DNA from 3 places in the Streptomyces sp. NPDC060194 genome. Region 2 is predicted to be linked to each of the others. Evidence: predicted binding sites of a transcription regulator. Region 2 holds the regulator's gene; each other region holds the start of a gene.
What was found. Region 2 encodes HrcA, which represses chaperone genes, less so after heat shock. Its sites were predicted from a motif close to TTNGCACTCNGNNNNNCNGAGTGCNAA; they were not measured.

Region 1 (7,839 bases), on a different contig from region 2:
TCGTCCTCAACACCGGCGACGGCCTGAAGACCCTGGACGCGGTGGCCCCGACCACCGGCCCGTCCGCGACCATCCGCCCGTCCCTGGACGCGTTCCGTGACGCGGGCCTGGCCCACTGACACCCTGTCGCCCGGGTCGATCCCAGCGAGCAATCCAGCGAGGAGAACGAGCATGAGCGTCAAGGTCCGGATCCCGACCATCCTGCGGACGTACACCGGCGGGGAGGCCGAGGTCGCCGCCGAGGGGGCGACCCTCGCGGAGGTCATCGCCGACCTGGAGAAGAACCACACCGGCATCGCGGCCCGCGTCCTGGACGACCAGGGCAGGCTGCGCCGGTTCGTGAACGTCTACGTCAACGACGACGACGTCCGCTTCGAGCAGGGCCTGGACACGGCCACGCCCGACGGCGCGGGCGTGTCGATCATCCCGGCGGTCGCCGGCGGCTGACCGCGGCCGCGGTCCCGCGCGCGTGACGCCGCGCGGACGTGACGCCGCGAGCTCGCGACCGCGCCCGGTCGCGTCGCCGCCCGGGCGCGCGTGACGCGCCGAGCCGGAATTCGCTTCCGGCATACGGATCGCCTCTTCCGCGGACAAGCGGAAGGGGCGATTCTGCATTGTTGAGCGCGGTACGATTGCCGAGCCCCTCTCTTCCGGTCCCGTGCCAGGCGCATATGAAGCCCGCCGGGTCGAGGGCGAATCGCTCCGGTTCACACGGACGTCACGAAAAGATAAAGACAAATTACGGGGCGCATTCACCCCGTAAGCGTCTTTTGGCCGGACCGACTCCTCCCCACTCGCCGCCTTTCCTCCGCATTCGGTGGTCGGGGCGCTGACCGGATTCCCCGGCCGATTGCCCTGTTGCAGAGGGCAGTTGGGCAGATACATTCAGCCGCGGTCGACGCGCCACGGCGCAAGGTCTGACCCGGGTCCGCGCAGTGCGGGCCTGTGCACGGGCCAGTAACAGGGGAGTTGGTCATGAGCCAGGGCACCGTCAAGTGGTTCAACGCGGAGAAGGGCTACGGCTTCATCGCGGTCGACGGTGGTGCGGATGTCTTCGTCCACTACAGCGCGATACAGATGGACGGATACCGCACCCTTGAAGAGGGTCAGCGGGTGGAGTTCGAGATCTCGCAGGGCCAGAAGGGTCCGCAGGCCGACATGGTCAAGCTCGCCGTCTGATCACTCCCGATCCCGGCGCGACCGACCAGCCACGTACTCACGCCGCAGGGCCCGTACCCCCTCACCAGGGGTGCGGGCCCTGCGTGCGTCGCGGGTGGCCGGTGTGCGGAGGGTCGGGATCTGTGGTACCCGCTTGCACTCGCAGGGGTCGAGTGCTAATCATTGGGCTTAGCACTCTCCGAGTGAGAGTGACAGAACTTGGACCGGGTCGGTGAGGCCCGCGGCCGGGTGGGGCAAGGAACCACACGGCCGGCGGGCCGTCCGTCGCGGGCGCGGACGCGGTCCTGGAAGAACGCCACCCCTGTCCGGGAGGACCACTTCACATGGCCAAGATCATCGCGTTCGACGAGGAGGCCCGCCGCGGCCTCGAGCGTGGGATGAACCAGCTCGCCGACGCCGTCAAGGTCACCCTTGGCCCCAAGGGCCGCAACGTCGTCCTTGAGAAGAAGTGGGGCGCCCCCACGATCACCAACGACGGTGTCTCCATCGCCAAGGAGATCGAGCTCGAGGACCCGTACGAGAAGATCGGCGCGGAGCTCGTCAAGGAGGTCGCCAAGAAGACGGACGACGTCGCCGGTGACGGTACGACGACCGCGACCGTCCTGGCCCAGGCGCTCGTCCGCGAGGGTCTGCGCAACGTCGCCGCCGGCGCCAACCCGATGGCCCTGAAGCGGGGCATCGAGAAGGCCGTCGAGGCCGTCTCCGCCGCGCTCCTGGAGCAGGCGAAGGACGTCGAGACCAAGGAGCAGATCGCCTCCACGGCCTCCATCTCCGCCGCCGACACCCAGATCGGCGAGCTCATCGCCGAGGCGATGGACAAGGTCGGCAAGGAAGGCGTCATCACCGTCGAGGAGTCGCAGACCTTCGGTCTGGAGCTCGAGCTCACCGAGGGCATGCGCTTCGACAAGGGCTACATCTCGGCCTACTTCGCCACGGACATGGAGCGCATGGAGTCGTCCCTCGACGACCCGTACATCCTGATCGTGAACTCGAAGATCTCCAGCGTGAAGGACCTGCTCCCGCTGCTGGAGAAGGTCATGCAGTCGGGCAAGCCGCTGCTGATCATCGCCGAGGACGTCGAGGGCGAGGCCCTGTCGACGCTGGTCGTCAACAAGATCCGCGGCACCTTCAAGTCCGTCGCCGTCAAGGCCCCGGGCTTCGGCGACCGCCGCAAGGCCATGCTGAACGACATCGCCATCCTCACCGGCGGCACGGTCATCTCCGAGGAGGTCGGCCTCAAGCTCGAGAACGCGGGCCTGGACCTGCTCGGCAGGGCGCGCAAGGTCGTCATCACCAAGGACGAGACCACCATCGTCGACGGCTCGGGCGAGTCCGACCAGGTCGCCGGCCGCGTGAACCAGATCCGCGCGGAGATCGAGAACAGCGACTCCGACTACGACCGCGAGAAGCTCCAGGAGCGCCTGGCGAAGCTCGCGGGCGGCGTGGCGGTCATCAAGGCCGGCGCGGCGACCGAGGTCGAGCTCAAGGAGCGCAAGCACCGCATCGAGGACGCCGTGCGCAACGCGAAGGCGGCCGTCGAGGAGGGCATCGTCGCCGGTGGCGGCGTGGCCCTGCTGCAGGCCTCCGCGGTCTTCGAGAAGCTGGAGCTCTCGGGTGACGAGGCGACCGGCGCGAACGCGGTCAAGCTGGCCCTGGAGGCCCCGCTGAAGCAGATCGCCGTCAACGGCGGTCTCGAGGGCGGCGTCATCGTCGAGAAGGTCCGCAACCTGCCGATCGGCCACGGCCTCAACGCCGCGTCCGGCGAGTACGTGGACATGATCGCCGAGGGCATCATCGACCCGGCGAAGGTCACGCGCTCCGCGCTGCAGAACGCGGCCTCCATCGCCGCGCTCTTCCTCACCACCGAGGCCGTCATCGCCGACAAGCCGGAGAAGGCCGCCGCGGCCGCGCCGGGCGGCATGCCGGGCGGCGACATGGACTTCTGAGCCCCGGCTCAGGCTCCACCGCTCCACCACACCGAGGGCGGCACCCCTGTCACAGGGGGTGCCGCCCTCGGGCGTGTCACGGGCCGGGCGGTGGGGTGAAGATGCTGTGGGTGCCGATGCGGCGCCAGATCACGTGCGGCATGCCGGCGATCTTCTGATCCCCGTAGGCCCAGGTCGCGCGGCCGTCGGGGGCCCAGGTCAGTTCGTAGACACCCGGGGCCGCCTGAACGCCCTTGATGCGCAGCCCCGGCCGGAAGATCCCGGATTCCAGATCGGGCACGAAGTGCTCGGTGACGACGCGGCGGAAGCGTCGTTGCTGTGCAGGTGCGAGGTCGGCGAAGTCCCTGCTGAAGCGCGGCGTCACCTCGAAAGTGGGCACAGGCGGTCAGTCACCTTCCGGGGCGCGGTCCGGCTCGGCGTCGGGCACGCCCAGTGCGGCGAACATCTCCTCGGCGCTGCCGTGCACCGTGCCCTCGCCGCGCGCGATCTGCTCCGACGCCTCACGCTCGCCCGCCTGCCACTCCTCGGTCCAGAACCATGCCTGATCGGCCGGGACCGAGGTCAGGCCGCGCAGGATGACCTGACCCTCGCGCACGACGAACTCGACGTCGTCGCCCGGTTCGATGTGGAGCGCGCGACGGATCTCGCTTGGCAGTGTCAGCTGCCCCTTTTCTCGCAGCTGGGCCCTTATGCGGGTGTCCAAAGCCATGGCCAGCCCCTTCCGCGTGGCTTCTCTGCCGTCGAGCGCGCATCTCGGCGACCCATGCGCGTCTCGACGACACGTGCGCGTCTCTCAGGATACGAGCGGCGACGAAATTTTGCACAGTTGGAATTTCCTACTTCCGCACAGCCGCGCGGATGGCGGCGGCGTGGGCGTGGGCGTCGACCGGCGGTGGTGAGGGCGGTGCGGGTGCGCGGCGGGCGGGGTGGCAGGAGGGGCAGAAGCCGTCGGGGAGGGAGGCGGGGCGGCCGGGGGCGGCGCAGAGGGTGCATTCCATGAGGACGAGGGGGGCGGGTGGTGGTGGTGCGGGGGTGGGGAGCTTCGTCGTGAGGCGGGTGCGCAGGAGCGCGGCGGGGTGGCGGACGGGGGTGGGGAGGCCGGCCGTGAGGGCGGTGAGGAGGGTGTCCTCCGTCGCGCCGCGGGCGAACCACTCCTCCGCGAGGGGGGCCAGGGCGCGGCAGTCGGCGTCGGAGAGGGAGAGTGCGGGTGTCGCGCGGCCGAGCGCGGCGAGGAGGGTGTGGGCGCGGGAGCGGGTCGGGCGGGGCACGGGGACGCCGACGGGGGGCTGAGCGAGTGCGGCCGGGGCGCGGGCGGGGGAGTCCGCGGGCCCTGCTGCGTCCAAGGTCTCGTACGGGGCGTACGGGGCGGGCGCGGCGGTGTGCGGGGCAGGCAGGTGTGCCGTGCCGCCGTGGAACGCCGTCCACCAGGACTCGTCCCGCGGGCGCGGGGTCCACCAGGTCTGCGTGACCCAGCGGTGGGTGCCGTCGAAGGCCCGGATGCAGGTGCGGCCGCGGCGGAGGTGGCCGGCGAGCTGGATGCGGTTGAGGGAGGTGCGGAGCGCGCACTGCCCGTACGGGAGCTGCTTGGCCAGCGTCTTCACCGAGATGTCCGCGCCGACGGGGAGCCGGTCGATGTACGCGGCGATGGCGGCGTCGCGGGGCCAGAGGTGGGGGAAGTCCGTCTGTTCCGCGTCGAGTTCGGAGAACGGGACCTGTTTGCCGTACCCGGGCTTGGCCAGGGGGTGCGGGGCGTCATTAGAATCGGCAGGAGCCATGGGTCGGTTTCCTTTGCTGTCGATCGCGTGGCGAGGCCCTCGGAGGTGTTGTGAGCACCGACGGGGGCCGTTTGCACTTGTCCTGACGGCACGTTAGGGCGCGGTGACACTCCGTCGCAACTCGCATCCGCAAAGTCGACCCGTGGGGGTGGGGAGGGGGGTAGTCCCCCTTCTGTACCGCCGTGGAAGGAGCGCTCGGCTCGCGGCCCCCGGCCTCCGCGGCTTGAGCCCCGGGCGGGGTCCTCCGCTCTGACCAGGCGTTTCCCTGTCCCCTGCCGGACGCGAATCCGCCTCCTCACGCCGGGACTTGAGCTCCGGGCCGGAGGCGGAACGCGGGTGGGGGAGGCGCGCGGCGGTCCGACCGGGGCGCGGCCCGCGATCGATGCGCCGGTGAACCCGGGGCGGTCGGGCTTACGGCCCCGGGTCCGGCGGTCGGGCTCAGGTGGTCTTGAGTGCGGTCACGAAGGTCGTCCACGGTCCCGTGCGGAAAGCGAGGTGGGGGCCGTGGGGGGTCTTGGAGTCCCGTACCGGGACGATGCCGGCCGCGGCGAGGTCGTCGGAGACCTCCAGGCAGTTGCCGCCGTCCCCGCTGCTGTGGCTGGACTTGCGCCAGGTGGCGACCTCGACGCAGTCGCCGCCGTCACCTCCGCTGTAGGAAGACTTCTTCCATACGGCGTCGGTCAAATCGTAGTCAGGGATGCTCACTTGCTTCATGCGCGTAATCCTCCGCCGTCGAGCTGATCAAGTCCATGGAGTCCTGTGGTGACAGGGCGCTGGCCACGAGCAGATCGTAGGTGAGGCGGTGTCGCGAGACGGTGGACGGATCGTCCTCCAGCAGGCCGGTGTCCTGACCCTGCAGGTATGCGAGCGGTGGGGCATCGTCGAAGTACATGAGCTTGAGCGAGCCGCTATTCGCGGCGTGAGCGCCCGCGGAGAACGCGATCACCTGAACGATGATCCGGTTCTCGCAGGCCAGGCTGATGACATGCCGAAGGGCCTCTGCCATCACCGCAGGCCCACCCACTGACCGGCGGAGCACGGCCTCGTCCAAAATCGGCCACAACAACGGCTTTGTTGGGGAGCCGAGAAGCTGTGCGCGATCGAGTCGAGCCGCTACCAGATCATCGATGGTCTGCTCACTTGCAGTCGGCCGGTAGGCGCGAAAAACGGCCCTTGCGTAGGCCGAGGTCTGGAGCAGTCCGGGGATCAGCAAGGGGTTGTACTCGCGGATCTCCGTCGCCACCGCCTCCGCTTCCGCCGCCTCAGCGAAGTGCGCCGGGTACTTCGACGCGTTCGCCGCCCGGCAGTTGCGGCTGAACAGGCCCCCTGTGAGCAGGAGTTCGTCGATCCGCGCCGCCATGTCCGCGCGGATGCGCCGCGTACCCGCCTCCATCTGGCCGACGTAGGAGCCGCTGACGAACAGCAGCTCCCCCAAGGCCTCCTGGCTGTACCCCGCCTGCTCCCGCATGTGGCGCAGCTCCGCGCCGAGCAGGGCGCGCGGGGAGGACTCGGGGTCCCGGGGGTGCTGGGGCATGTGCGGCTCCCTCGCAACAAACGCGGTTGTTGGGCCTGCGCCACTGTCGAGGGTAGGCCTCGGGCGGCCACGCTGAGTGGCGAACAGCGACACTCAGTGTGGAGGCGTACCGATGACGACCCGGCCCGAGACCGACCGCCGCGAGTGGACCGCGGTGTTCCCGCCGCGGCCCGCCTCCGTAGGCCTCGCCCGCCTCTACGTGCGCCGGCGCCTGACCCTCTGGCGCTGGGAGGGCGACATCGAGGACGCCGTCCTCGTCGCCTCCGAGCTGCTGGCCAACGCGGTGCGCTACGGCCGGCTCCCCGCCCGCACCGTCCTCCTGCGCCTCGCGCTGGACGACGACGCCCTGCTGATCGACGTGTCCGACCCCGTCCCCGCCTTCCCGAACTTCGTGGCGACGCCCCCGGCGCCCCACGCCGACGCGGGCCGCGGCCTCGCCATCGTCCGCACCCTCGCCACCGACCTCACCTGGTTCCTCCGCGACCCCACCGGCAAGACCGTCCGCGCGACGCTGCGGCCCGGGGGTGTCGCCGGGGCCGCGCGCCGGAACCTGTAGGGGACCTCCAGGTCAGGCGAGCTCCGCGCGCACCCACTGCGCCGTGTCCGCGCCGTCGAGGCGCTTCGCCATGTGGACGTCGGCGTGGCCGCCGGGGATGCCGAGGGTGCGGCCGGTCTCGACGTAGCCGAGGCGCTGGTAGAAGGCGGGGGCCTGGAAGGTGAAGGAGGAGACGAGGACGCGGTCGCAGCCGCGGCGGAGGGCTTCCGCTTCCGCCGCGGCGATGAGGTCGCGGCCGAGGCCGGTGCCGCGTTGGTCCTCGCGGACCCAGAGCATGTCGACGAAGCAGGCGTCGCCCCAGATCCACCCGGTGAGCCCGCCGAGGAGCTCGCCGTCCGGCGCGTCGACGCGGACGCTGAACTCCTCCGGATCCGCGCCGGTCGCCCGGTTGTTGAACGCGGTCAGCTCCTCGTCGAGCCGCTGACCGAGCTTCTCGTCCTTGCCGCCGACGCGGGGGGTGGGATGTTCCATGGCCGCCATCCTGCGCCGCAGGACCGCCCGTGGCCAGCGATTTCGTCCCTCGTGCGGGCGCGGGGCGCGGGGCGGGCCGACGGCGGGGACGAAAGTTTCGGTCATCCAGTGCAACCGGTCGGCGCATGGTGGCGGAAAGCGTCCCCACACAGAGTTCGAGACCTTCTCGACCCGGATGATGGGGACCAGCCATGACCGTTCGTTCTGCCGGCGCCGCGCTCACCGCCGCCGTCGCCGTCGCGCTCACCGTCACCGTCGGCGCTCCCGCCTTCGCCCAGCCGCAGGCCGCCCCGGACGACACGGCGCACGTCTCCGTGCTGCACGCGGTGCCGGGGCTGACCGTGGACGTGTTCGCCGGGGACAAGGAGCTGCTGCCGG
Region 2 (7,839 bases):
AGCCGCGCGGGTCGAGCGGGAAGACCCGGTGCTTGCCGAAGCGGTCCTCCAGGGTGACCGTGCCGGCCTCGCAGCCGATCACCGCCCCGCAGAAGCCGGTCGCGACCTCCTCGACGACGAGGTCCCGCTCGGCGGGGACCTCGGGCGCGGGCGCCTGCTTCTTCCAGGCGGGGGTGAGGTCGGGGTCGTAGTGTCGCGGCGTCATGCGGATCATTGTGTCCGCCGGACGTCAGGACACGCCGAACCGCTGCGCGAGCGCGGCGCGCTGGGCGCGGACGAAGCCGGCGTCGACGACCGCGCCGTGCCCGGGGACGTAGCGCGCGGCCCCGCCGCCGAGGGCGAGGAGCCGGTCGAGCGCGGCCGGCCAGCGCGCGGGCAGCGCGTCGGGGCCGGCCTGGGGCGTCCCGGACTCCTCGACGAGGTCGCCGCAGAAGACGACGTCCGGGGCGTCGGGCCCGCCGGGGACCAGGACCGCCAGGTCGTGCGCGGTGTGGCCGGGGCCGACGTTGGCGAGCACCGCCTGCCGGCCCCCGCCGAGCTCGACGGTCCGCTCCCCGGAGACCAGGTGGTCGGGCCGCACGAACAGGTCCCCGGCCTCGGCCGCGGCGGCCGCCTCGACACCGTGCCGCACCGCGTCGGAGACGACCTCGTCCGCGGGCAGGGTGTCGTAGCCGACCGCGGCGAGGACGGTGACGCCGGCGAACGCGGGCGCGCCGAGGACGTGGTCGAAGTGGGGATGGGTGAGTGCGAGATGTGTCACCCGGTCGGGGACGGGGAAGCCGTCCGCCGACCAGCGGGCGAGCAGACCGCCGGCCCAGGCGCGCAGCTCCGCGCCCTGCCGGAGCGTGGCGCCGGCGTCGATCAGGAGCGCGGCGTCCGGACCGGCGACGAGCCCGGCGGTGCAGTCCCAGCCGGGCAGCCGGCGGCGGGCGGTGCCGGGGGCGAGGATCTCCCCGTCGTGGTGGTCCGGTGCGGATGCCATGGCTGCGAGGGTAGTCACGCCCACGCGGGTTGCTCCGGCCGCCCCGCCCGGCCGTACACTGAGCCGGAAGATTGCTGGCACTCGGAGTGAGTGAGTGCCAGGGACGGATCGACGGGAAGCACAGCTGGAGGTGCGCGGATGCTCAACGAACGCAGGCTCGAAGTGCTGCGCGCCATCGTCCAGGACTACGTCGGCACCGAGGAGCCCGTCGGCTCCAAGGCGCTGACCGAGCGGCACCGGCTCGGCGTCTCGCCGGCCACGGTGCGCAACGACATGGCGGCCCTGGAGGAGGAGGGGTACATCGCCCAGCCGCACACCAGTGCGGGGCGGATCCCCACCGACAAGGGCTACCGGCTCTTCGTCGACAAGCTGGCCGGCGTCAAGCCGCTGTCCACGCCCGAGCGGCGGGCCATCCAGAACTTCCTGGACGGCTCGCTCGACCTCGACGACGTGGTCGGCCGTACGGTGCGGCTGCTCGCGCAGCTGACCCGGCAGGTGGCCGTCGTGCAGTACCCCTCGCTGACCCGGTCGACGGTCCGGCACGTGGAGCTGCTCGGGCTGGCCCCGGCGCGGCTGATGCTCGTGCTGATCACCGACACCGGGCGGGTCGAGCAGCGGATGGTCGACTGCCCCGCCCCGTTCGGGGAGAACGCGCTCGCGGACCTGCGGGCCCGGCTCAACGCCCGGGTGGTGGGGCGCCGGTTCGCCGACGTGCCGCCGCTGGTGCAGGACCTGCCGGAGTCGTTCGAGACGGAGGACCGGGGCACGGTCCAGGCCGTCCTCGCGACGCTGCTCGAAACCCTGGTCGAGGAGACCGAGGAGCGGCTGATGATCGGCGGCACCGCCAATCTCACCCGCTTCGGCCACGACTTCCCGCTCACCATCCGTCCCGTCCTCGAAGCGCTGGAGGAGCAGGTCGTGCTCCTCAAGCTGCTCGGGGAGGCGAAGGATTCGGGCATGACCGTACGCATCGGGCACGAGAACGCCCACGAGGGACTCACCTCCACCTCGGTCGTCGCGGTCGGCTACGGTTCGGGCGACGAGGCCGTCGCGAAACTCGGCGTCGTCGGACCGACACGCATGGATTACCCGGGAACGATGGGAGCGGTACGCGCAGTGGCACGTTACGTCGGACAGATCCTGGCGGAGTCGTAAGTGGCCACGGACTACTACGCCGTACTCGGCGTGCGCCGCGACGCCTCGCAGGACGAGATCAAGAAGGCCTTCCGCAGGCTGGCCCGCGAGCTTCACCCGGACGTGAACCCGGACCCGAAGACGCAGGACCGGTTCAAGGAGATCAACGCCGCGTACGAGGTGTTGTCGGACCCGCAGAAGAAGCAGGTCTACGACCTCGGCGGCGACCCGCTGTCCCAGCAGGGCGGCGGCGCGGGCGGGTTCGGGGCCGGCGGCTTCGGCAACTTCTCCGACATCATGGACGCGTTCTTCGGCCAGGCCCAGCAGCGCGGACCGCGCTCGCGGACCCGCCGGGGCCAGGACGCCATGATCCGCCTCGACGTCACCCTGGACGAGTCGGCCTTCGGGACCACGAAGGACATCCAGGTCGACACCGCCGTCGTCTGCACCACGTGCAGCGGCGAGGGCGCTGCCCCCGGCACGTCCCCGCAGACGTGCGACATGTGCCGCGGCCGCGGTGAGGTCTCGCAGGTCACCCGGTCCTTCCTGGGCCAGGTCATGACCTCGCGGCCCTGCCCGCAGTGCCAGGGCTTCGGCACGGTCGTGCCGACCCCCTGCCCGGAGTGCGCGGGCGACGGCCGGGTGCGCTCGCGGCGGACCCTGACGGTCAAGATCCCCGCGGGCGTCGACAACGGCACCCGCATCCAGCTGGCCGGCGAGGGCGAGGTGGGCCCCGGCGGCGGACCCGCCGGCGACCTCTACGTCGAGATCCACGAGACCCCGCACGAGGTGTTCCAGCGGCGCGGCGACGACCTGCACTGCACGGTCACGCTGCCGATGACCGCGGCGGCCCTCGGCACCAAGGTGCCGCTGCAGACCCTCGACGGCGTCGAGGAGGTCGACATCCGGCCCGGCACGCAGTCGGGGCAGTCGATCCCGCTGCACCAGCGCGGCATCACCCACCTGCGCGGCGGCGGGCGCGGGGACCTCATCGTGCACGTCGAGGTGCTCACCCCCGCCAAGCTCGACCCCGAGCAGGAGCGGCTGCTGCGCGAACTCGCCGCGCTGCGCGGCGAGGAGCGCCCCACGGGGCAGTTCCAGCCGGGCCAGCAGGGGCTGTTCTCGCGTCTCAAGGACGCGTTCAACGGCCGCTGAGAGGCTTCGCGGGGCGGGTCGGGGGCCACGGCCCTCGGCCCGCCCCTTCGCGTGCGCGGGCGGCCGCGATGCACCGGCCGCGTGGCGCAGGCTTCTCCCGCGGGGGCACGAGCCGCGTGCGGCGCGGTGCGGCCGACGGCTCGGGCGCCGCCGGGTCGTGTCCGCGCGGCGGGAGTCCGGGCTTCGCCGTGTCACGCACGGGCCCCGTGTGCCGGGGGATTCGGACGGTTCGGCGAGTCGTGGCACGATGCCGTCATGCCGACCGTGTTGACCGATCTCTGCCCGTATCCGATCGTGCAGGCCCCGATGGCGGGCGGCGCGTCGGGGCCGCAGCTCGCCGCCGCCGTCAGCGAGGCCGGCGGGCTCGGCTTCCTCGCCGCGGGGTACAAGACCGCGGACGGGATGTACGAGGAGATCAAACAGGTCCGCGGGCTGACCGGCCAGCCGTTCGGCGTCAACCTCTTCCTGCCGCAGCCCGGCGCCGCCGACGCGGCCTCCGTCGAGGTCTACCGGCACCAGCTCTCCGGCGAGGCCGCCTGGTACGAGACGCCGCTCGGGGAGACCGACGGGCCCTCGGACGACGGCTTCGAGGCGAAGACGGCGATACTCGTCGACGACCCGGTACCGGTCGTCTCCTTCACCTTCGGGTGCCCCACCCGGGACGTCCTCGACCGGTTCGCCCGCGCCGGCACCTACACGATCGTCACCGTCACCAGCGCCGAGGAGGCGCAGGCCGCGCAGTGGGCCGGCGCGGACGCCGTCTGCGCGCAGGGCGTCGAGGCCGGCGGCCACCAGGGCACCCATCGCGACGACCCCCAACTCGACGGCAGCGGGGCCGGTTTCGGGCTGCTTTCGCTCGTCGCGCAGGTCCGCGAGACGGTGCCGCTGCCGATCATCGCGGCGGGCGGGCTGATGCGCGGCGCGCAGATCGCCGCCGTCCTCGCGGCCGGCGCGGACGCGGCACAGCTCGGCACCGCGTTCCTGGTCTGCCCGGAGTCCGGGGCCAACGTGCTGCACAAGCAGGCCCTGACCAACCCGCTGTTCGTCCGCACCGAGCTGACCCGGGCCTTCTCCGGGCGGCCCGCGCGCGGCCTGGTCAACCGCTTCGTGCGCGAGCACGGACGCTACGCGCCCGCCGCGTACCCGCAGGTGCACCACCTGACCAGCGGGCTGCGCAAGGCCGCGGCGAAGATGGGCGACGCGCAGGGCATGGCCCTGTGGGCCGGCCAGGGCCACCGGATGGCCCGCGAACTGCCCGCCGCCCAGCTGGTGGACCTGCTGGCCGCCGAGATCGAGGCGGCCGAGAACGAGACGGCCCGCAGGAGGACCGCATGACCGCCCCCGTGTTCGTCGTCGAGGCCCTCGCCGAGGCCGTAGTGGCCGTCGGCGGGGAGTTCGTGCTGGAGGGCCCCGAGGGCCGGCACGCCGTCTCCGTCAAACGGCTGGAGCCCGGTGAGGACGTGACGCTGACCGACGGCCGGGGCACGCGCGCGAGCTGCGTGGTGCTCGCCGCGGAGGGCAGGGAGCGGCTCACCGTGCGGGTGGACGCCCTCGCGGTCGAGCCCGAGCCGGAGGTGCGGATCACCGTCGTGCAGGCGCTGCCCAAGGGCGACCGGGGCGAGGTCGCCGTCGAGACGATGACGGAGACGGGCGTCGACGCGATCGTGCCCTGGCAGGCCGCCCGGTGCATCACGCAGTGGCGCGGCGACCGGGGACTGAAGGCGCTCGGCAAGTGGCGGGCGACCGCGCGGGAGGCCGGCAAGCAGTCGCGGCGGGTCCGCTTCCCGCTCGTCGAGGAGGCGCGCACCACGCGGCAGTTGGCCCCGCTGCTCGCCGCGGCGGACTTCGCGGGGGTGCTGCACGAGGACCCGGGGGCCGGCAGTCAGGCGCTCGCCTCCGTTCCGCTGCCCGCCGCCGGGTCGATCGTGCTGGTCGTCGGCCCCGAAGGGGGCGTGTCCCCGGAGGAGTTGGCGGTCTTCGCCGAGGCCGGCGCGAAGCCGTACCGGCTCGGCGCGAGCGTCCTGCGCACCTCGACGGCGGGGACCGCGGCGACCGCGCTGCTGATGGGGCGCACGGGGCGCTGGGGCTGAACTCTCGTCATACATACGGCGATTGCGGTCTTTCCGTGCGGCGGTGACGGTGGGACCCTGCTCGTCATGGGCGCATGGAGGCGCGGACTCGCCGCGGCCGGGCTCGCCGGGGCGGCGGTGCTCGGGGCGGCGGCGTGCCAACCGGTCGACGGGTCGCTGAACTCGTTCGCCGTCGCGCTCACCACCGACCGGCGCGGCACCGAGGCGCTGGAGCGGCGCGGCATCGAGGTGCAGTGGCTCAGCTGCACCTCGACTTACGGCGAGGGCGGCCGGGTCGTCGAGACCCGCACCCCCAGCGTCCGCAGCGTCGCCACCGTCGACTGCGAGGGCGAGACCACCGACGGCAGGCCGATCACCCTCACCGGCAAGGTCACCGAGGAGCGCGCCGGGGCGTGCGTGCGCGGCAGCCTGACCGCGAAGGTGGACGGCGAGCAGGTCTTCCGGTCCTCCGTCCTGGGCGACTGCTCGGCCGCGACCCCCACCCGGACCCGTACGGTGACGCCCCCGCCCGGCGACCGCGGCCGGCCGACGGTGACCGTCACCGTCACGGTCACGGAGTCCTTCCGGGGCAAGTAGCGGCGGGGCACGCGGGCGGAGGACGCAGGCGGGCCGCGCCCCCGCCGTCCGGCCCCGGACCTGTGTCCCGGGCCCCGCTCGCGCGAGGTCGCTCCGCACCGGGGCCTCGTGACCCGCCCCGGGCACGCGCCCCGGAGGTTCCCGGGCGCGCGGCCGCCCGCACCCCCGTCTCCCGCGCCCGTCCCGCCCGTCGTAGGTATGCGCGGACCCGCACTTAGGTACACCGATCTCCGGTCGTTCCCGGCGCGCCCGCGCGAGTGCCGCCGTCATGGTGGCCGCATGACCGCTGCGTACGAACCCGATCTCGCGCCCCTCGTCGAGAAGCTCGTCCGGCACCGGCTGCTGACCGTGACCGGGCCCGGCGGCGTGGGCAAGAGCCACCTGGCGGCCCGGCTGGCCGAGGCCGTCGAGTGGCCGGTGCACCGGGCGGACCTGTCGACCTGCCGGGACGCCGCCCTCGTCCCGCAGACGGTCGCGGCCGCGCTCGGCGTCGCGCTGCAGCCCGGCTCCGACCCGCTGGACAGCCTGCTCGCCGTGCTGCGCGGCCGGCGCGGGCTGCTCCTGCTCGACACCTGCGAGCACGTGCTCACCGGCTGCGCCTACCTGGCCGGCCGGCTGCACGAGGCCTGCCCGCAGCTGCGGACGGTGGCCACCTCGCGACGCGCGCTGGGGGTGCCGGGTGAGCAGCTCGAGACCCTGCGCCTCCTGCCCCCGGAGGGGACCGTCGAGCTGCTGCGGGACAAGGCCGCGCTCCAGGGCGTCGACGTGCCCGAGTACTGGGCCCGCCTGCTGGCCGAACAGCTCGACGGCGACCCGCTGTCGACGCAGATGGCGGCCCGCTCCCTCCTCGTCATGCCCCCGCAGCGGCTCTACGGCAGCCTCAGCTCGTCCGGCGGCCGCTTCGCCGTCCTCACCGACGGCCCCCGCGAACCCGCCCGGCACCGCACCCTGCTGCGGTCGGTGGAGTGGTCCTACGAGCTCTGCGCACGGCGCGAACGGCTGCTGTGGGCGCGACTGTCGGCGTTCACCGGCCCCTTCACCCACGACCAAGTGCGGATGGTGTTCACCAGCGGCGGCGAACTCGCCTCCCTGGTCGAGGGGTCGGTGGTCATCGCCCTGCCCGACGGCACCTTCCGGCTGCCGGTCGCCCACCGCGAGTACGGGCAGATGAGGCTCGCCGGGCTCGGCGGCGTCCGCGGCCTCGACCTGGACAGCTGAACCGCGCCGGGGGCGGCGCGACGGGTCCGGCGCGATCACTGCCCCGCGCCCTCGCGAGACCCTAGGCTGACCAGGTGACGACGCACCCCGCTTACCTCCGATTCCCGCACCTGCACGGCGATCTGGTGGTCCTCGCCGCCGAGGACGACGTCTGGGCCGCCCCCCTCGACGGCCGGGGGCGGGCCTGGCGGATCAGCGCCGACAACACCCCCGTCGACCACCCGCGGATATCCCCCGACGGCGTCCACGTCGCCTGGACCTCCACCCGCGACGGCGCCCCCGAGGTGCACACCGCCCCCCTCGCGGGCGGTCCCTCGCGCCGGCTGACGTACTGGGGCAGCGACCGCACCTCCGTCCGCGGCTGGACGCCCGAGGGCGAGGTCCTCGCGATCAGCACCGTCAACCAGCCGTCCCTGCGCCGCAGTTGGGCCCATGCGATCCCGCTCGACGGAGGCCCTTCCCGCGTCCTGCCCTACGGCCCGGTCGGCTCGCTCGCGCAGGGCCCCGACGGGCGGGTGCTGCTGCTCTCCGCGGCGATGGGCCGCGAGGCCGCCGCCTGGAAGCGCTACCGCGGCGGCACCGCCGGCAAGCTGTGGATCGGCGCGGGCGACGACTTCACCCGGCTCCACGCCGACCTCGACGGCAACATCGAACACCCGCTGTGGGTGGGCGAGCGGATCGCGT
Region 3 (7,839 bases), on a different contig from region 2:
CGCGGCCTCGGCGAGGGCCTCGGCGTCCGCGGCGCGGTCACCTCGCCCACCTTCGTCATCGCCCGCGCCCACCCGTCGCTGACCGGCGGTCCGGCGCTCGTCCACGTCGACGCGTACCGCCTGGGCGGCGGGCTCGACGAGATGGAGGACCTCGACCTCGACGTCTCGCTCCCGGAGTCCGTGATCGTCGTCGAGTGGGGCGACGGCAAGGTCGAGGGGCTGTCCGACAACCGGCTGCACGTCGTCATCGAGCGGGCGACCGGCCAGACCGACGACGACGTCCGGCAGGTCGCGCTCCACGGCGTCGGCGAGCGGTGGGCGGGGGTCGCGCTGGACGGCTGAGGGCGTGCGGGCGGGGGTCCGGTCGTATCGTCCGACGGCCGTCAACATCCCGACAGCCCGTCGGGAAGATGTTGCGCAACGGGTGTGGGCCGTGGTGACATGGGGTATTCCCCCTTTGGTTAGGTCTACCTAACCAGAGCCGGCCCCCGTCCTTCAGGAGGCGACAGTGCCGACACCGGAACGTGGGACACGCCCACCCGTGTCCATGCGCGACCTGCTGGCCTCCTGTGCGGCGGCCGCGACCGTCTCCACCCCGCCCGAGCCGTCCGCGTCCGCGGAGGACGAGGAGCGCGCCGCGCGACCGCGGGCCCTGCGCCGGGACGGGCGGGAGGGGACCGCGGGCCCCGCGGAGCCCCTGGAGCGCGGCGCGGCCTAGTGCCGGAGGCGCGTGCGGGCCGGGCGGGGGCGTGCCGCTACGGGACGACGACCACGTCGGTGCCGATGCCGGCGAAGAGCCACATCGCCTCGCCGTCGGCGCGGGACTCGCGGATGCCGCCGGTCTCGCGGTCCGGGTCCGGCGCGGGGGTCGAGCCGTCGACCGCGGCGCTGAAGCCGATCGGGGTCTCCGAGCCGCCGCCGAAGCGGACCACGTGCTCGATGCGGGCCCCGTCCGAGCCGGTCGTCGACTTCGAGCGGGAGGACACCGGGGTGGTGCCGAGCGCCGGGTCGACGGTGCCGGGCGTGACCTCGAAGGTGCGCGAGACGTCCCCGGTCTCGGTGACGAGCCAGACCCGGTCCTGCCCGAGCGAGTAGACGACCCGCTGCCCGGTGCCGGAGTCGGCGGGCAGCGCCTTCGGGTCGGTCTTCTTCCCGGGGGCCTTCGGGGCGGTGGACTCCTTCGAGGAGCCGCCCTGCTCCTTGCCCAGGTCGGCCGGCACGTTCGCCGAGGCCTGCCAGCCGAGGAATCCGACGACCGCGAGGGCCGCGGCGGTCAGCCCGGCCACGATTCCCGAGCTGCGACTTGCCACCCTGGCTCCCCATTCCGCCTGCGAAGCACCTGCTCCGGCGCCGCTTCCGCTTTCGCGGCTGACGTTAGCAGCACCGCCCCCGCCCGCCACCGGGGCAGGCCGGACGGCTCGACGGCGACCCCGGCGGCCCCTCCGCCCTGCCCCCCGAGGCCTCCTGGACGGTGCCCTTGCCGTTCCGTTCCGCGTCGCGTGCCGGGAGCGCCTACTCTGTTGACGTGCTTCTGCTCGCTCTGGATACCGCCACGCCCGCCGTCACCGCCGCGCTCCACGACGGCGAGCGCGTCGTCGCCGAGACGTCCCAGGTCGACGCCCGCCGGCACGGCGAACTGCTCCTCCCGGCCGTCGACCGGGTCCTCGCCGACGCCGGCCTGAAGCTGGAGGCCGTCACCGGCGTCGTCGTCGGCACCGGCCCCGGCCCGTACACCGGCCTGCGGGTCGGGCTCGTGACCGCCGCGTCCTTCGGCTCCGTGCTCGGCGTGCCCGTGCACGGCGTGTGCACGCTCGACGGGCTCGCCTACGCCGCCGAGGTGGAGGGACCGTTCGTCGTCGCGACGGACGCCCGCCGCAAGGAGGTCTACTGGGCGCGGTACGAGGACCGGCGCACCAGAACGGGCGAGCCGGCCGTCGACCGGCCCGCGGAGATCGCCGAGCGGGTCGCCGGGCTGCCCGCCGTCGGCGCGGGCGCGCTGCTCTACCCCGACACCTTCCCCGACGCCCGCGCCCCCGAGCACGTCTCCGCCGCCGCGCTCGCGGCGCTGGCGGCCGAGCGGCTCGCGGCCGGCGAGGCCTTCCCCGACCCGCGCCCGCTGTACCTGCGCCGCCCCGACGCGCAGGTGCCGAAGAACTACAAGGTGGTCACCCCGAAGTGACCCCGCCGAACGCCACGACCCTGCGCGAGATGCGCTGGTGGGACATCCGCGCCGTGCTCGCCCTGGAGAAGGAGCTGTTCCCGCAGGACGCCTGGTCCAAGGGGATGTTCTGGTCCGAGCTGACCCACTCCCGGGGGCAGGGCGCCACCCGCAGGTACGTGGTCGCCGAGGACGCCGGGGGCCGCCTCGTCGGCTACGCGGGCCTCGCCGCGGCGGGCGACCAGGGGGACGTGCAGACGATCGCCGTCGCCGAGGACCACTGGGGCAGCGGCGTCGGCGCCCGGCTCCTCACCGACCTCCTCGAACACGCCTCCGCGTTCGACTGCGCCGAGGTGCTCCTGGAGGTGCGCGTCGACAACGTCCGCGCGCAGAAGCTCTACCACCGCTTCGGATTCGAGCCGATCGGCTTCCGGCGCGGCTACTACCAGCCCGGCAACGTCGACGCGCTCGTCATGCGGCTCGGGAAGCTCTGAAGGGAACGAAAGACAGGCCATGGCTGACGAACCGCTCGTCCTCGGCATCGAGACCTCCTGCGACGAGACCGGCGTCGGCGTCGTCCGCGGCACGACCCTGCTCGCCGACGCGGTCGCCTCCAGCGTCGACGCGCACGCCCGCTTCGGCGGCGTCGTGCCCGAGATCGCCTCGCGCGCGCACCTGGAGGCGATGGTCCCCACCGTCGAGCGCGCGCTGAAGCAGGCGGGCGTCGCCGCGTCCGACCTCGACGGCATCGCCGTGACGGCCGGCCCCGGCCTCGCCGGCGCGCTGCTCGTCGGCGTCTCGGCGGCGAAGGCGTACGCCTACGCGCTCGGCAAGCCGCTGTACGGGGTCAACCACCTCGCCTCGCACATCTGCGTCGACCAGCTGGAGCACGGGCCGCTGCCCGAGCCGACGATGGCGCTGCTCGTCTCCGGCGGGCACTCCTCGCTGCTGCTCGCCCCGGACATCACCACCGACGTCCGCCCGCTCGGCGCGACGATCGACGACGCGGCCGGCGAGGCGTTCGACAAGATCGCCCGGATCCTGAACCTGGGATTCCCCGGCGGCCCGGTCATCGACCGCTACGCGCGCGAGGGCGACCCGGACGCGATCGCCTTCCCGCGCGGGCTCACCGGCTCGAAGGACCCGGCGTACGACTTCTCGTTCTCCGGGCTGAAGACGTCCGTCGCCCGCTGGATCGAGGCGAGGCGGAACGCGGGGGAGGAGGTGCCGGTGCGGGACGTGGCGGCGTCCTTCCAGGAGGCGGTCGTGGACGTGCTGACCCGCAAGGCGGTGCGCGCGTGCAAGGACGAGGGCGTCGACCACCTGATGATCGGCGGCGGGGTCGCGGCGAACACGCGGCTGCGGGCGCTGGCGGCGGAGCGGTGCGAGAAGGCGGGCATCCGGCTGCGGGTGCCGCGGCCGGGGCTCTGCACCGACAACGGGGCGATGGTCGCCGCGCTCGGCGCGGAGATGGTCGCGCGGAACCGGCCGGCCTCCGCGTGGGACCTGTCGGCGGACTCCTCGCTGCCGGTGACGGACCCGCACGTGCCGGGCCGTGCGCACGGGGGCCACTCCCACGACCACGTGCACGAGACCGCGAAGGACAACCTCTACTCATGACGGTCGCCCTGATGTGGGAGGCGAAGGCCGCGCCCGGCCGGGGCGCGGAACTCCTCGCCTGGGCCCGCGCGTGCGTCCTCGCCCCCGCGCCGGTCCGCCGCGAGACCTACACCGCCCCTGCGGACCGCGTCCTCGTCATCACCCACTGGGACGCGGCGTTCGACGCACCGCTGCCCGAACTCCCGCCCCCACCCGACGAGTTGACGGCCCGCCCGCCGCACCGGTGGCGCTTCGAGGCGGCCGCGGAGGACTGAACGGGGCGGGGGCGGTCATCCGATGTGCATGGAGACTTCGGACGCTCAACTCGTGCCCGTGGCCGGAAAGTTGATGGAGTTCACCGGCGTGGTCTGGCAGGACCTGCTGCTCAACGCCCTGACCGCCGCGGCCGCGTACGGCGTCATCGTCTGGTTCATCTGGTGGCGCCGGGAGTGGAAGTACGGCAACGAGGGCGCCGTCAAGCGCTACAAGGGCGACGAGCAACGCAACGACGGTCTGCGGGCCCGGTCGCGCTGGATCATGGCGGCCGTCTCCATCCCGGCCGCCCTGATCCTGGCCGGGTACGGCCTGGTGCTCTGGCTCGGCACCTCGGGCAAGGCCTCCGGCGGCGGGCTGCTCGCGCTCGTCCTGGCCGGCGTCCTCCTCCTCGCCTGGCCGGTCCTGCTGCGCTTCGCCCGCCCCGGCATCCCCCGCCCCGCCCGCGCCCCCCACGACGGCGGCCGCGTCGCCCGCGAGAAGGTCAAGGCGCGCGAACGCGAGGAGAAGCTCCGCGAGGAGGGCCGCAAGGCCGTGGCCAGCCTCCGCCCGCTCCCGGGCACCCCCGGCCGACCGCGCGAGCGCTGAGCGCGCGGGGCCGTACCGGGCGAGGCCCCGCCTCCGGCTCGGCGGCGCCGCCTCACCAGCTCGGGCCCGCCCCTGTGGTCCCGCGTCGCCTCTGCCGCCCGCTCGCCGGTGTGCGCGGCCGGACCGGGCGTCGTTCCGGACCCGCCGTCGCCGCGCTCCGGCCGCGGAGGTCCTCGCCGCGCTGACGGGGCCGGTCCGGTCAGCCCTTCGCCGGGTGGCCGATCAGCATGGTCGGGGCGCCCGCGACGCGGGTCAGGAAGACCGTCGCCGCGTTCGGGCCCGAGAGCTTCATCTTGCGGCGCAGTTCCTCGGGCTCGACGGCCGAGCCGCGCTTCTTGACGGTCAGGACGCCGACCTCGCGTGCGCGGAGGAGCGCTTTGAGCTTCTTGACGCCGAAGGGGAGGACGTCGGTGATCTCGTACGCGGTGGCGTACGGCGTCTCGCGCAGTTCGTCCGCGGTGACGTACGCGATCGTCTCGTCGATGAGCCCGCCGGCTAGGTCGTCGGCGACCTCGGCGACGAGGTGCGCGCGGATGACGGCGCCGTCCGGCTCGTAGAGGTAGCGGCCGACGGACCGCACCGGCGGGTCGGGCAGGCCGCGACCGGTCAGGGTCGCGGCCGACGGCAGCAGGGTCGCGCGGACGCGGCCCGGCTCGCCGCCCCGCCACAGGACCGCCTCCTTGACGTCGCCGCCGTCGGAGATCCACTCCGCCTCGAAGCCGTCGGGGACGGCGTCGTGCGGGATGCCGGGCGCGACCTTCAGCGCGGCGAAGGGTGCGCGGCGGGCGGCCGCGGTCGCCCAGGACAGCGGGGGCGAGTACGCCTCGGGGTCGAAGATCCGGCCGCGCCCGCCGCGCCGCGCGGGGTCGACGAAGACGGCGTCGTAGGGCGCGGTGTCGACCTCGGTGACGTCGGCGCAGCGGACCTCGATCAGGTCCGCGAGGCCGAGCGCGTCCGCGTTGGCGCGCAGCACCTCCGCGGTGAGCGGGTCGCGGTCGACGGCGAGCACCGCGATGCCGGCCCGGGCGAGCGGGATCGCGTCCCCGCCGATCCCGCAGCACAGGTCGGCGACGCTCCGCACCCCCCGCGCGGCGAACCGCGCGGCCCGGTGCTCGGCGACCGCCGCACGGGTCGACTGCTCGACCCCGTTCGGCGTGAAGAACATCCGGTACGCGTCCTCCGCCCCGAACTTCGCCACCGCCCGCTGCCGCAGCCGCGCCTGCCCCAGCGCCGCGGACACCAGCTCCGCGGGGTGCTCCCGCCGCAGCCGCGTCGCCGTCGCCAGCTCCCGCGCCGGATCGTGGTCCCGCAGCCCGTCGAGCAGCGCGAGACCCGCGGGCGAGCGGAGGGCGGCGAAGGCGTCGAGATCGTTCACCGGGCCATTGTCGGCCTTGGTCAGTAGAGCGTGTCCAGCGCGATGGTCATCGGGAACGGTGCCGCGATGTCCAGCGTGCCGCGGTGGATGCCGGTGGCGACATAGGCGCCGGTGGTGTCGTCGAGCTCGTAGGTGTGCACCACCGGCTTGTCCTTCTCGTTCTCGATCCGCCAGAAGTGCCGGATGCCGGCCTGGGCGTACTTGAACGGCTTGGTCTGCCGGTCGCGTTCCTCGGACTCGGCGGAGACGATCTCGACCGCGAGCACGACCTCGGAGGGCAGGTACTGCGTTCGTGAGCCCTGACGGGGGGCATTCACGATCAGCACGTCCGGTTCGGGGCCCTGCCGTTTCGCCAGCCGCACGGTCATCTCAGTGACGACGCGCAGTGGGGGTTCGTCTGCCGGAACGACATCCTCTATGGCGTTGGCCAGCCGCCGCATTACCACGCTGTGAAAGTCGGTCTGCGGCGACATCATGATGAGCGCTCCGTCGATGAGCTCGAACGCCGGGGCGTCGGCCGGAAGCCGGGACAGGTCGTCCACCGTCCAGCCGCCGGGCGGAGGGTAGAACCAGTCGGGGATCGGTTCTGCGGTCATGCCGCTCAGGGTAGTCCCGAGCCACCCACGCGGGTACGCGATTGGCACTCCGCTTGACCGAGTGCTAATCGCGGTCATAGTCTCGGGCCTGGCACTCACCGCAGGAGAGTGCCAACCAGCGACCGGACGGTTCGGCCCCCGCGACGGCGGACCCACCTGGTCGCCACCCCATGACGTAAAACCCCGTAGATCTCCGAAGGGGGAGACCGGATCGTGACCGCAAGCTCCAAGGTTGCCATCAAGCCGCTCGAGGACCGCATCGTGGTCCAGCCGCTCGACGCCGAGCAGACCACCGCCTCTGGCCTGGTCATCCCGGACACCGCCAAGGAGAAGCCCCAGGAGGGCGTCGTCCTGGCCGTGGGCCCGGGCCGCTTCGAGAACGGCGAGCGCCTCCCGCTCGACGTGAACGTCGGCGATGTCGTGCTCTACAGCAAGTACGGCGGCACCGAGGTGAAGTACAGCGGCGAGGAGTACCTCGTCCTCTCGGCCCGCGACGTGCTCGCGATCGTCGAGAAGTAATTCTCCTCGCACTTTCTGCATGTGATCCGCGCTCCTGGCCCCTGCTACTCATCGAAGCCGGGCGGCAGGGGCGCGGTTCGTCTTTCCCCCGAGAGGACTGACTGAAGCTCCATGGCGAAGATCCTGAAGTTCGACGAGGACGCCCGTCGCGCCCTTGAGCGCGGCGTCAACAAGCTTGCCGACACGGTCAAGGTGACGATCGGCCCCAAGGGCCGCAACGTCGTCATCGACAAGAAGTTCGGCGCGCCCACCATCACCAACGACGGTGTGACGATCGCCCGCGAGGTCGAGCTCGACGACCCGTACGAGAACCTCGGCGCTCAGCTGGTGAAGGAGGTGGCGACCAAGACCAACGACATCGCGGGCGACGGTACGACCACCGCCACCGTGCTCGCCCAGGCGCTGGTCCGCGAGGGTCTGCGCAACGTCGCCGCGGGCGCCTCCCCGGCCTCCCTGAAGAAGGGCATCGACGCCGCGGTCCGCGCCGTCTCCGAGGAACTCCTCAAGACCGCGCGCCCGATCGACGACAAGTCGGACATCGCCGCCGTCGCCGCGCTCTCCGCGCAGGACCCGCAGGTCGGCGAGCTGATCGCCGAGGCGATGGACAAGGTCGGCAAGGACGGTGTCATCACCGTCGAGGAGTCGAACACCTTCGGTCTCGACCTGGACTTCACCGAGGGCATGGCCTTCGACAAGGGCTACCTCTCGCCCTACATGGTCTCCGACCAGGA

Region 1: a site for HrcA is predicted at 1,348-1,374, ahead of groL (chaperonin GroEL). Genes of this name have one in related genera too.
Region 3: a site for HrcA is predicted at 6,631-6,657, ahead of groES (co-chaperone GroES). Genes of this name have one in related genera too.

Annotation. Positions count from the first base shown of each region.
Region 1 covers NZ_JBHWZH010000055.1:18,775-26,613, forward strand. The annotation lists gene thrC (threonine synthase) at 1-119, shown strand, start outside; gene ACFWEG_RS14730 (MoaD/ThiS family protein) at 172-447, shown strand; gene ACFWEG_RS14735 (cold-shock protein) at 976-1,179, shown strand; gene groL (chaperonin GroEL) at 1,503-3,125, shown strand; gene ACFWEG_RS14745 (hypothetical protein) at 3,202-3,504, opposite strand; gene ACFWEG_RS14750 (AbrB/MazE/SpoVT family DNA-binding domain-containing protein) at 3,511-3,834, opposite strand; gene ACFWEG_RS14755 (hypothetical protein) at 3,962-4,900, opposite strand; gene ACFWEG_RS14760 (DUF397 domain-containing protein) at 5,339-5,614, opposite strand; gene ACFWEG_RS14765 (helix-turn-helix domain-containing protein) at 5,592-6,434, opposite strand; gene ACFWEG_RS14770 (ATP-binding protein) at 6,547-6,990, shown strand; gene ACFWEG_RS14775 (GNAT family N-acetyltransferase) at 7,003-7,461, opposite strand; gene ACFWEG_RS14780 (DUF4397 domain-containing protein) at 7,653-7,839, shown strand, end outside.
Region 2 covers NZ_JBHWZH010000025.1:22,605-30,443, forward strand. The annotation lists gene ACFWEG_RS08315 (DUF3097 domain-containing protein) at 1-205, opposite strand, end outside; gene ACFWEG_RS08320 (MBL fold metallo-hydrolase) at 230-982, opposite strand; gene hrcA (heat-inducible transcriptional repressor HrcA) at 1,121-2,137, shown strand; gene dnaJ (molecular chaperone DnaJ) at 2,138-3,271, shown strand; gene ACFWEG_RS08335 (nitronate monooxygenase) at 3,527-4,606, shown strand; gene ACFWEG_RS08340 (16S rRNA (uracil(1498)-N(3))-methyltransferase) at 4,603-5,361, shown strand; gene ACFWEG_RS08345 (hypothetical protein) at 5,428-5,937, shown strand; gene ACFWEG_RS08350 (hypothetical protein) at 6,217-7,155, shown strand; gene ACFWEG_RS08355 (S41 family peptidase) at 7,230-7,839, shown strand, end outside.
Region 3 covers NZ_JBHWZH010000036.1:40,338-48,176, forward strand. The annotation lists gene tsaE (tRNA (adenosine(37)-N6)-threonylcarbamoyltransferase complex ATPase subunit type 1 TsaE) at 1-342, shown strand, start outside; gene ACFWEG_RS10910 (hypothetical protein) at 542-718, shown strand; gene ACFWEG_RS10915 (hypothetical protein) at 756-1,310, opposite strand; gene tsaB (tRNA (adenosine(37)-N6)-threonylcarbamoyltransferase complex dimerization subunit type 1 TsaB) at 1,526-2,179, shown strand; gene rimI (ribosomal protein S18-alanine N-acetyltransferase) at 2,209-2,652, shown strand; gene tsaD (tRNA (adenosine(37)-N6)-threonylcarbamoyltransferase complex transferase subunit TsaD) at 2,672-3,778, shown strand; gene ACFWEG_RS10935 (hypothetical protein) at 3,775-4,032, shown strand; gene ACFWEG_RS10940 (hypothetical protein) at 4,091-4,618, shown strand; gene ACFWEG_RS10945 (methyltransferase domain-containing protein) at 4,818-5,993, opposite strand; gene ACFWEG_RS10950 (Uma2 family endonuclease) at 6,014-6,589, opposite strand; gene groES (co-chaperone GroES) at 6,800-7,108, shown strand; gene groL (chaperonin GroEL) at 7,220-7,839, shown strand, end outside.